2 regions of the Agromyces sp. NPDC058110 genome follow, and region 1 is predicted to be linked to the other one. Evidence: riboswitches for the same ligand, from Rfam matches in the RefSeq annotation. Region 1 holds a riboswitch; the other holds the start of a gene.
The links. Region 1 has a riboswitch for thiamine pyrophosphate ahead of ACFVS8_RS03255 (ECF transporter S component). Riboswitches for the same ligand answer to the same signal wherever they lie in the genome.
Positions count from the first base shown of each region.

Region 1 (5,378 bases):
CGTCGCGGCGACCTTGGCGACGGGGTTGACGTCGCCGAGCGGAAGCCCCGGACGGACGCTCGCGATGCTCATCGTGCGCCTCCGGAGCGACGCGCACCGGCCGGCGTCGACTCGTCGAAGCGCCCGGGCCGCAGGGCGAACCGGTCGTCGGCGATCGACTCGACGAACGCTTCGTCGTGCGTCACCGCGACGATGCCGACCCCGTCGTCGCGGAGTGCGACGAGCAGTTTCGCGAGCTCGCGCCAGGTCGTCGCGTCTTGGCCGAACGTGGGTTCGTCGAGCACGAGCAGGCGGGGCCGGGTGGCGATCGCGGTCGCCACCGACAGGCGTCGCTTCTCGCCGCCGCTCAGCGTGAACGGGTTCGCGCCGGCGAGGTGCTCGAGGCGGAGCGACGCGAGGAGCTCGTCGACGCGATCGCGGCGTTCGCGTTCCCCGAGCTTCAGCGCACGCGGTCCGACTTCGAGCTCGGCGCGGACGGAGCCGGTGAGGAACTGGTGCTCCGGGCTCTGGAACACCGTGCCGATGCGCCGGAGGAGGTCGCGGGAGCGCCACCGCGACGGTTCGCGGCGAAGACCCTGCGCGAGCCGCTCGGTCGCCGCGAGCGCCCCGCCGATCGGTGGGAGCAGGCCCGCGAGCGTGAGGGCGAGCGTCGACTTGCCGACGCCGTTCGGACCCGAGATCGCGAGCACCCGCCCGGCGTCGACCCGCACGTCGATCGCGCGTTGCACCGGCACGTCGGGGGTGCGCGCGATGTCGAGCCCCGCGGCCTCGAGCAGCGGATGCCGGTGGCCGGCCAGCGGCTCCGGTGCACGCCACGGCACCTCGTCGGGCAGCCAGACGCCGGCCGCGCGGAGCTCGTCGGCGCGCTCGGCGAGCACCGCGTCGGGGCGTCCGTCGGCGAGCACGCCGCCCGCGGCATCGAGCACCACGACGCGATCGACGACGGGCAGCCAGGTCGCGACGCGGTGCTCGACGACCACGAGCGTGGCGCCGGTCGAGTCGGCGACGGCGGCGACGGCGTCGCGGACCTCGCGCACCCCGTCTGGGTCGAGGTTCGCGGTCGGCTCGTCGAGCAGGATCAGGCCGGGGCGCATGGCCAGCACGCCCGCGAGCGCGAGTCGCTGACGCTGCCCGCCGGAGAGCTCTGCGGTCGCGTGGTCGAGCGGCAGGCCCAGTCCGACGGCGTCGAGGGCTGCGCGCACACGGGCCCAGATGTGCTCGCGCGCGACTCCGAGGTTCTCGAGTCCGAACGCGACGTCGTCGCCGAGGCGCGCCATCACGATCTGCGAGTCGGGGTCCTGCAGCACGAGCCCCGATCGGCCGCGAGCCGCGGCCGGGTGGCGGCCGTCGACGAGCAGCTCGCCGAGCGTCTCGCCGTCGTCGTCGCCGCCGAGCACGCCGGCCAGGCCGTGGAGGAAGGTGGACTTGCCCGCGCCGGAGGCACCGAGCAGCAGCACGCGGTCGCCGGGCGCGATATCGAGGTCGAGGCCGCGCACGGCGGGGGCACGCCGACCGCCGTGGCGCCACCCCCAGCCGCGCGCTCTGACCGATGCGGCGGGCGATGATGTCTCGCCGGGCACGACGGCTCAGACCTCCCGGAGCTCGCGCCCGGCCGCGAAGCGGTCGAGTGCCCCGGCACGGGCGAGCCCGCGCACGGCGAGCCACGAGAGTCCGCCGGCGATGAGCGCACCGCCCACGACCGCGGAGACCGTGTAGATCGTCGCGAACGCGGGAGCCGCGCCCGCGTAGTACAGCACGAGATCGTTGATCGCCATCGCGAGTCCGGCGCCGGCGCCGGCGAGCAGCGCGACGGGGAACCGCCAGTTGCGGTACAGGAAGATCGCGAAGACGAGTTCCGCGCCGAGGCCCTGCACGAGGCCGGACTCGATCGTGAGCAGGCCACCCCACTGGCTGCCGATGAGCGCGGAGACGACGGCCGCGACGAGCTCGGTGTAGAGCGCGGCGCCGGGCTTGCGGATGACGAGGCCGCCGAGCACGCCGGCGATGACCCAGAGCGCGGCCGGGGCCGCTTGGAGACCGGGGAGCAACGCTTCGATCGGCGCCGAGATCGGCCCCCACACCACCCCCCACGCCCAGAAGACGACGCCGACGGCCACGCCGATGACGCTCGCGACGACGATGTCGACAACCCGCCAGCGCAGGCGCGGCGAGGTCGTGACGGTGGTTCCGGATGCCGCGGCGGTCGCGGCGGATTCGGTGGACGTGTTGTGCACTGGCGTGCCCTTTCGATCGAGGAAAGCGGCACGGGATGTTGAGATGTGAATGCCTCCCTGCGCTGGCATGATCCAGATCAGGTTCGACGGTCGAAGGTTGAGAACCTTCCTCTCAGCCCGGCTCACCGGACTCCCGTGTTCGTGCACCAGCGTACACGCCGGCGCGACCGCTCAGCGCTTGAGGGCGCGGATCACCGATTTGAGGGCGTGGCCGACGACGAAGACGAACGGCGTCGCGACCAGCACGAGCCCGATCAGGTTCGCCTCGAACTTCACGCGGCCGCCCTCGCCCACGTAGGCGCCGAGCGGCACCGAGAGTCCGCCGCCCCCGCCGCCGCTTCCGCTGCCGGTGAAGTTCGACGTCGCGTCGCCGCTGCCCGTTCCGCCGCCGAACCCGTAGTACCCGAGGGCGACGGGCACCACCTCGACGCCGTCGATCTCGATCTTGTCGCCGTACGCGGTCTTCACCCCGACGCCTGCGACGCGTTCCGCCAGGTCCAGTACGAGTTCAGCCATGACGGCCACGCTACCCGTGCGGCGTGCGCGCTACCAGCCCCAGCCCGCTGCGGTCGGGTCGAACGGGGCGTCTCCCTCGCCCGACCCCGTGCGCTGCCGATCGCGAGGCTCCGACCGATCGGCGGCGCCACGCTGGGCATCGGCCCCGCGGGGCGATCGCCGCTCGCGGTGCACGAGCGAGGCGGGCCGCACTGCACCCCGGCCGAACTTCGCCGCGACCTCGTCGATCGTGCGTTCGGCGTCGCGCCATTCTTCGTCTGGGTCCCAGAGCATCGCTCCCGACCCCGACTCGCGCAGGTTCTCGGCGCGAACGCCGATGAGCCTCACCCGTTGGCCGTCGCCGACGAGTCCGACCAGCGCGTCGGATGCCTCGTCGTAGATGCGCCGTGCGACATCGGTCGGCTCGGCGAGCGTGCGCGAGCGCGTCAGGGTGCGGAAGTCGCCGTACCTCAGCTTGAGCGAGACCGTGCGCGCGACCAGACCGGCCTTGCGCAGGCGGACGGCCACGTTGCCCGAGAGCTGGAGCAGCTCGCGCCGGATCTCGACCGGGTCGACGAGGTCGTGCCCGAACGTCTGCTCGTGCCCGATGCTCTTCTCGACCCGCGCGGTGTGCACCGCCCGGGGATCTTCGCCACGCGCGAGCTGCGCGAGCCTCGTCGCGAGGGCGGGCCCGACCGCGCGCTCGAGCGCCTCGGGCGGCATCGAGGCCACGTCGCCGACCGTGCGCAGCCCGAGTCGCTGCAGCGACTCTTCGGTGACCCGGCCGACGCCCCAGAGCGCCGAGACCGGAAGCGGGTGCAGGAACGCAACCGTCTCTGTGGCCGGCACGACGAGCATGCCGTCGGGCTTGGCCCGACCGGATGCGACCTTCGCGACGTACTTCGTGGCCGCGACGCCGATTGAGCAGGTGAGGCCGGTCTCGGCCTGCACGCGCTCGCGGATGGACCACGCGATCTCGGCCGGTGATCCGTGCAGACGACGCGCCCCCGACACGTCGAGGAACGCCTCGTCGATCGAGAGCGGCTCGACGAGCGGCGTGATGTCGCCGAAGATCTCCATCACGCGCTTGGAGTAGCTCGAGTACGACGGGTAATCGCCAGGCAGCACGATCGCGTTCGGGCAACGCTGCAGGGCGACCGACATCGGCATGGCCGAATTGACGCCGTACCTGCGTGCTTCGTAACTCGCGGCCGCGACGACGCCGCGACCGGCCGTGCCGCCGACCAGCACGGGCTTGCCGCGGAGCTCGGGGCGCGACAGCAGTTCGACCGAGACGAAGAAGGCGTCCATGTCGACGTGCAGGATCGGGGTCGCCGAATCGTCGACCGGCCCGGTGGTGACCTGCCTCGACGAGCCGTCCTGCTTGCTCACGGTGCGACCCTACCCGCAGCCACGGTCATGCGAATCGTCATCGCGGTTCCGGCTCCTGGTGACGTTCGTCAGAATCCGAAGTCGCCACCGAAGTCGACGCCGAAGTCGCCCCCGAGGTCGCCCCCGAAGCCGTCGGTACCCGACGCCTCGGTCGAGCCCGCGGCGTCGGTCGCGCCCGAACCCGCGTCGCCCGCGAGGTCGCCGCCGAAGTCGGGCCCGGGCAGGAACGCCTGGGCGATCATCGATCCGACCACGACGCCCGCCACGGTGCCGAGCATCGAACTGCCGACCATCGAGCCGAACGAGGGCGCGCCTGCGCCGGGACGACCGCCCGCGGCATCCGTCGCACGGAACGTGCGCTCCATCGTGCCGGGCGAGCGCAGTTCGGCCCGGGTCGCGGCGCGCGCCAGCGCCGACGGCTCGTCGGAATCGACGCGCTCACCCAGCGGAGCCTCTTGGGAGAGTGCACGGAACACCTGCGCACGCTGCTCGGGGGTGAGCTTGGCGAACGCCTCGGCGTGCACGGCCTCGATCGACTCGGGCGGCGCGGTACGGAGGAGGTAGCGGTAGCGCTCCACGGCGCGCTCGTCGTCGGTCAGCGCCCGCGCCGGTGGGGCCGGCGGGACGGGCCGGGCGGGGCCGGGCTGGGATGTGCCGAACAGTCGATCCAGAAAGCCCATGATGTCCGCGCCTCTCGTTCCGGGGAGCACCAGCCTAGGCCGAGCGACCTTGAACACGCTGGGAGGTGCCGGCGCCTCGAATGCCCCGCCAGGGCACCCGACGACCACGGGCGGCGCACCGACCCTCGTCGATGCGCCGCCCGTGGATGCCGTTGCGGAAGGCCCGACCTACTCGGCGGTCGCCCGCTCCAGCACGAGTTCGCGCACGCGCGCGGCGTCGGCCTTGCCCTGCATGGCCTTCATGACCGCGCCGATGACCGCTCCTGCAGCCTGCACCTTGCCGTCGCGGATCTTCTCGAGCACGTCGGGCTGCGAGGCGAGCGCCTGGTCGATGGCCGCGATGAGCGCACCGTCGTCGGAGACGACCGCAAGGCCGCGCGCGTCGACGATCTGCTGGGGCGAGCCCTCGCCGGCGACCATGCCCTCGAGCACCTGGCGCGCGAGCTTGTCGGTGAGCGTGCCGGCGTCGACCAGCTGCTGCAGCTCGGCGACCGCGGCGGGCTCGACCAGCTCGGCGGGCTCCTTGCCCGCCGCGTTCGCGATGCGGAGCAGTTCGCCGGTCCACCACTTGCGAGCC
Region 1 covers NZ_JBHVTI010000001.1:665,636-671,013, forward strand. Annotated here, with positions in the region: gene ACFVS8_RS03245 (energy-coupling factor transporter transmembrane component T family protein) at 1-72, opposite strand, end outside; gene ACFVS8_RS03250 (ABC transporter ATP-binding protein) at 69-1,496, opposite strand; gene ACFVS8_RS03255 (ECF transporter S component) at 1,587-2,234, opposite strand; TPP riboswitch at 2,270-2,380, opposite strand; gene ACFVS8_RS03260 (hypothetical protein) at 2,406-2,750, opposite strand; gene ACFVS8_RS03265 (DNA polymerase IV) at 2,781-4,121, opposite strand; gene ACFVS8_RS03270 (hypothetical protein) at 4,190-4,699, opposite strand; gene gatB (Asp-tRNA(Asn)/Glu-tRNA(Gln) amidotransferase subunit GatB) at 4,970-5,378, opposite strand, start outside.

Region 2 (5,378 bases), on a different contig from region 1:
GGCCGCAGCCGCGGATTCGGGTTCGGACGCGCGGACCGCGACGACCGGGGCCGGCGGGATCGGCGTGATCGGAACGACCGGCACCGTCGCGCGGATCGGCGTCACCGGCCCGGTCGGTCGGGCCGGGTCGGCCTCGTCGAGGAACTCCGTCCACCCGGGATCCGCGAGCGGGTCGTGCCCCGCGACCTGCCGCTCGAAGCCGAGCTCGTCTTCGAGTTCGGCCATCTCGTCGATGTCGAGCTCGTGCATCGACCGGATCTCGCTCATGCGCCGCACGGCGACGTACCGCTCGGAGACCTCGGTCATGCGCGCGCCGTCGTCGGTCGCGAAGTAGCGGGAGCCGCCGGCTCCGACGACCTCGACGATCGTCTCCTCGTACTCGCCGCCCGGCTCGAGCGAGCACACGTGGTAGCGGAAGCGGCCGGCGTCGGAGGCATGGCGATGGATCGCCGATGACGCGCGTGCGGCCGCACGACGACCTGGGGTCGGTTCGTCAACGGAAGTCGTCACTCGGGCTCCTGGCCGTGGGGGCGGTTGGGGGCGGCGCCGAAGCGCACCCACGATCCTACGAGAGGCCCGGCGCCGTGGCATCCCCCGGTCGCTCGGCGAGTCGCCCCCGGTTCCACCTGAGCCGGTTCCGCCCGCCGCGCGAACCCGCCAGAGCAGGTTGCACCGATGCGGACCGAAGGGCGTTCAGCCGACGGCAGCACTGCCCACGGCGGAAACGCTCGCCCGCGGCATCCGATCGGCGCACGCTGGGGGCATGAGCGAAGACACCCCGGCCCCGCTGCATCCGATCGATGCGGACCTCTCGACCCTGCTGTTCCGCCAGCGCGTCGTCGTGCTCGGCACCGAGCTCGACCAGAACCTCGGCAACCGGCTCACGAGCCAGTTGCTGCTGCTCTCGGCCGAGGACCCCGAGCGCGACATCGCCTTCTGGATCAACTCCCCCGGCGGCTCGGTGACCGCCATGCTCGCGATCATGGACGTGATGAAGGCGATCCCGAACGACGTCGCGACCGTCGCGATCGGCATGGCCGCGAGCGCCGGCCAGTTCCTGCTCTCGGCCGGCACGCCGGGCAAGCGGGTCGCACTGCCGCACGCGCGCATCCTCATGCACCAGGGCTCGGCGGGCATCGGCGGCACCGCGGTCGACGTCGAGCTGCAGGCCGACGACCTCCGCGAGACGCGCGACACCATGCTCGGCCTGCTCGCCGAGCACACGGGCCAGCCGCTCGAGCGCATCACCGAGGACTCGCTGCGCGACCGCTGGGTCTCGGCGACCGACGCGGTCGCGTACGGCTTCATCGACCGGGTCGTGCACGACGCGATCGACATCTACCCCGGCGCGCGCGGGCGCATGCTCGGCCCCGGCTTCCAGACGGATGCCGCGAGCCACCGCCTCGCCGACCCCGCCGCCGCTGCCGCACAGGAGGCACTCGCATGAGCAGCTACACCATTCCCTACGTGACCGAACGGCGCGGCAACGCCGAGCGCACGGTCGACGTGTACAGCCGCCTGCTCGGCGAGCGCATCATCACGCTCGGCACCGAGATCGACGACGGCGTCGCGAACGTGCTGATCGCCCAGCTGCTGCACCTCGAGGCCGAGAGCCAGGAGTCGCCCGTGCACCTCTACCTCAACTCGCCCGGAGGCTCGCCGCAGGCGGCGCTCGCGGTCTACGACACCATGCAGCACATCCGCCCGCCGGTCGCGACGACGTGCGTCGGCCAGGCCGGCGGCCCCGTCGCGGTGCTGCTGGCCGGCGGGGCGCCGGGCATGCGCGGCATGCTGCGACACGGGCGGGCCGTGCTGCACCAGCCGTCGACGCAGGGTCGCGGCTCGATCCCCGACCTCATCATCCACGCCGACGAGGTGCTGCGCGTGCGCGGCGAGCTCGAGCAGGTGCTCGCGCACGACACCGGGCGCACGCCGGAGCAGGTGCGGCACGATACCGATCGCGAGCTGATCCTCGACGCCCCCGCGGCCGTCGAGTACGGGCTCGTCGACCGCGTCGTCGCGGCGCAGCGCGTGCCGGTGCTCGAGCGCTGACGGGCTGTCGCAGGCGGGCCCGCGCAGGCGGGGGCTACGCCGCGAGCACGACGGCGTGCGTCGACCCGGCGACGGGGGCCGAGGTCTGCACGCCGAACCGCCGGTCGCCCGCCGTGAGGTCGAGCACCACGAGCGGGCGCGGCGACCGGCGGGCCTCGTCGGGCGCGAGCTCGTCGGCGACGCCGGCGGCGATGTCGAGGAGCGTCAGCCCGAGCGCCTCGGCCACGGCGGCGAGGATCTCGCTCGAGGGTTCCTTGCGGCCCCGCTCGATCTCGGAGAGGTACTGGGTCGACACGTCGGCCGCGCCGGCCACGTCGGCGAGGATCCGCTGCTGCTCGAGTCGTTCGCGACGCAGGAACGCCCCGAGCGCTTCGCGCCAGAGCGGCGTGCGCTCGCGTTCGGCGCCGCGCCGCGTCATCCGCTCGGTCGTCTGCAGCAGGCTCGCGTCCATGTCGCGAGGCTACCCAGCGGTCGCCCGGATGTCGCGCGGATCCGCTGAGAGCAGAATCACCCGTCTGCCTGCCGGTCGGACGCCGGTTCGGGCGGTTCCGCCAGGTCGGTCGACGCCGCCGACACGCCCTCGGGCCCCGGTGCCGGGTCGGGCTCGCGTCGATGCCGCGTGACGAGGTACGACCCCGCCAGCACGAGCACGAAGCCGACCACGGTCCAGACCGTGATGCGCTCGCCGAGCACGAGCACGCCGGCGGCGATCGCGACGGCCGGATTGACGTACGTGATGGCGGTGGCCTTGACCGGCCCGATCTCGCCGATGAGGGCGACCATCAGGATGAACGCGAGCGCGCTGCAGACGACGGCGAGCACGACGATCGAGACCACGACCTCGGTCGACGGCCAGGCCGTGGGCCACGCGGAGGTCGCGAACACGACCGGGACGTAGATGACGGCCGCCGCGGCGAGCGAGATCGCGACCACGCCGATGCCGGGCAGGTCGGGCATCCACCGGGCGAGGATCGCCGGGCCGAGCGCGTAGCCGACGACCACGACCGCCATCTCGGCGACCGCCCCGAGGTCGGAGCCCGCGACGTCGAGGCCCACGAGCGCGGCGACGCCGAGCATGCCGACGGCGATGCCGAGCCAGTTCGAGCCGGAGAGGCGTTCGGGGCGGCCCATGATGAACGCGATGCCGACGCCGGCGAGCGGAACGGCGGCGAGCAGCAGTCCGGCGGTCGAGCTGGGCAGGTGCTGCTCGGCCGAGCTCAGGAAGTACCACGGCAGCACGATCTCGACGAGGGTGTAGGCGAGCATCGGCTTCCAGCGCCGCACGACCGCGAGCACCTCGTGCCGGAACAGGGCGAGCGGCAGCAGCAGCACGGCCGCCAGGCCCGACCGCCCGAGCACGACCATCGCCGGCTCGAGCTCGCTCACCGCGATCTTGATGAACAGGTACGGGATGCCCCACGCGATGCCGAGCGCGGCGAAGAGGAAGAAGCCACGGCGCGTCACCGGGTCAGTCTGGCGCATTCCGCCGACATCGGCATGGTGGAATCGAGGGGATGATCCCCTACGAGCACACCGCAGGCGTCGGATGGGCGCGCTTCTTCGCGTGGGTCGGGCTCGTGCTCGGCGCAGCCTCGCTGATCGTGGCGTTCACCGTTCCGCTCGCCGCGGAGTTCGGGCGCGTCGCCGGAGTCGCCTTCTTCGGCGGCTTCGCGGTGTGGTTCGCGCTCATGGGCGCGCAGCGGTTCCGCGACGCGGAACAGCCCCGGTCATGGGTCGCCACGACCGGGCTCGTGCTCGGCGTCACGACGTTCGCGATCATGGCCTACGCGATGGTCGCGCTCATCGTCGCGTTCGAGACCGGGGTCGTGCTGCCGATGGCACCGAACTGGATCGCGGGAACGCCCGGCCCCGGCGTGTTCGTGCCGAGCGTCGACGTCTGATCCGAGCACCGAGGTCGGCCACGCGGCATCCGCTCGTCGTCATGTCCTGACGTACGGAACGGCGATCGGTGCCGCGTGGCTATGCTGGCGGGCAGTGACACGGGGTGCCGCACCTGCCCGACCGGGCCCGCGGCTGAGATCACACCCGTCGAACCTGATCTAGTTCGGACTAGCGAAGGGATGTCGCGATGATGGATCGCGCCCGAATCGACCATGCCCACCCGCCGGTGCAGACCGGCCCGGCCGACGCGGAGGCGCTGCAACCCGCCGTGCGGGCCCGAGCGAGACGCGCGGTCGCCGCCGCCTCGATCGGCACCGCACTCGAGTGGTACGACTTCTTCCTGTACGGCACGGCGGCCGCGCTCGTGTTCCCCGCGGTGTTCTTCCCCGCCGAGGACGCCGCGACGGGCGTGCTGCTCTCGTTCGCCGTGTTCGCGACGGGGTTCCTCGCCAGGCCGCTCGGCGGTCTCGTGTCGGGATACCTCGGCGACCGGTTCGGCCGCAGGCCGGTGCTGCTCGGCACGCTCGTGGTGATGGGCGTCGCGTCGACGCTCATCGGCCTGCTCCCGACCTACGCGCAGGTCGGCGTCGTCGCCCCGCTGCTGCTCGTGCTGCTGCGCCTCGTGCAGGGCGCCGCGACCGGCGGCGAGTGGGGCGGTGCGGCGCTGCTCGCGGTCGAGGCCGCACCCGGCGGCGCGGGGCGACGCGGCGGGCTCGTGCAGAGCTCGCTCTACGCGGGCCTCATCGTCGGCAACCTCGCGTTCACGGTGCTCACGGCGGTGCTCGCCGAAGACGCGTTCCTCGCGTGGGGCTGGCGCGTGCCGTTCCTCGTCAGCATCGTGCTCGTCGCGGTGGGCGTGGTGCTGCGCCGACGGGTCGAGGAGTCGCCCGAGTTCATGGCCCTCCTCGAGGAGCGCCGCACCACGCGGCATCCGCTCGTCTCGGTGCTGCGGAGCGCGCCGCGCAACGTGCTCGCGGTGTTCCTCGTGCGGGCGGGGCAGAACACGACGTTCTACGTCGTCTCGGTGTTCTGCCTGAGCTATGCGGCGACGACGCTCGGCTTCGAGCGGTGGGTGACGCTCACGGCCCTGCTCGCGGGCGCGGCCTTCGCGGTCGTGCTGTGCCCGTGGTGGGGTACGGTCGGCGAGCGCATCGGGCCCGCCCGGCTCACGATCGCGGCCCTCGTCGGGCTCGCGGTGCTGGCCGTGCCGCTCTTCCTGGCGCTCGGCAGCGGATCGGCCGCGCTCGTCATCGGCGCCGTCGCGCTCGCGATCGGCGTCGTGAACTCGGCGGCCGACGGCGTGCAGCCGGTCTGGTTCGCCTCGCTCTTCGAGCCCGGCGTGCGCTACTCGGGCCTCACGATCGGTCGCGAGGCGGGCGCGATCGTCGGCGGCGGGCTCGCGCCACTGCTCGCCGCTGCGCTCG
Region 2 covers NZ_JBHVTI010000005.1:169,926-175,303, reverse strand. Annotated here, with positions in the region: gene ACFVS8_RS13570 (hypothetical protein) at 1-510, opposite strand, end outside; gene ACFVS8_RS13565 (ClpP family protease) at 764-1,447, shown strand; gene ACFVS8_RS13560 (ClpP family protease) at 1,444-2,052, shown strand; gene ACFVS8_RS13555 (helix-turn-helix domain-containing protein) at 2,087-2,503, opposite strand; gene ACFVS8_RS13550 (DMT family transporter) at 2,560-3,516, opposite strand; gene ACFVS8_RS13545 (hypothetical protein) at 3,567-3,953, shown strand; TPP riboswitch at 4,044-4,151, shown strand; gene ACFVS8_RS13540 (MFS transporter) at 4,145-5,378, shown strand, end outside.
Region 2: it holds a riboswitch for thiamine pyrophosphate, as region 1 does, so the genes downstream of both, ACFVS8_RS13540 (MFS transporter) here and ACFVS8_RS03255 (ECF transporter S component) in region 1, are expected to answer to the same signal.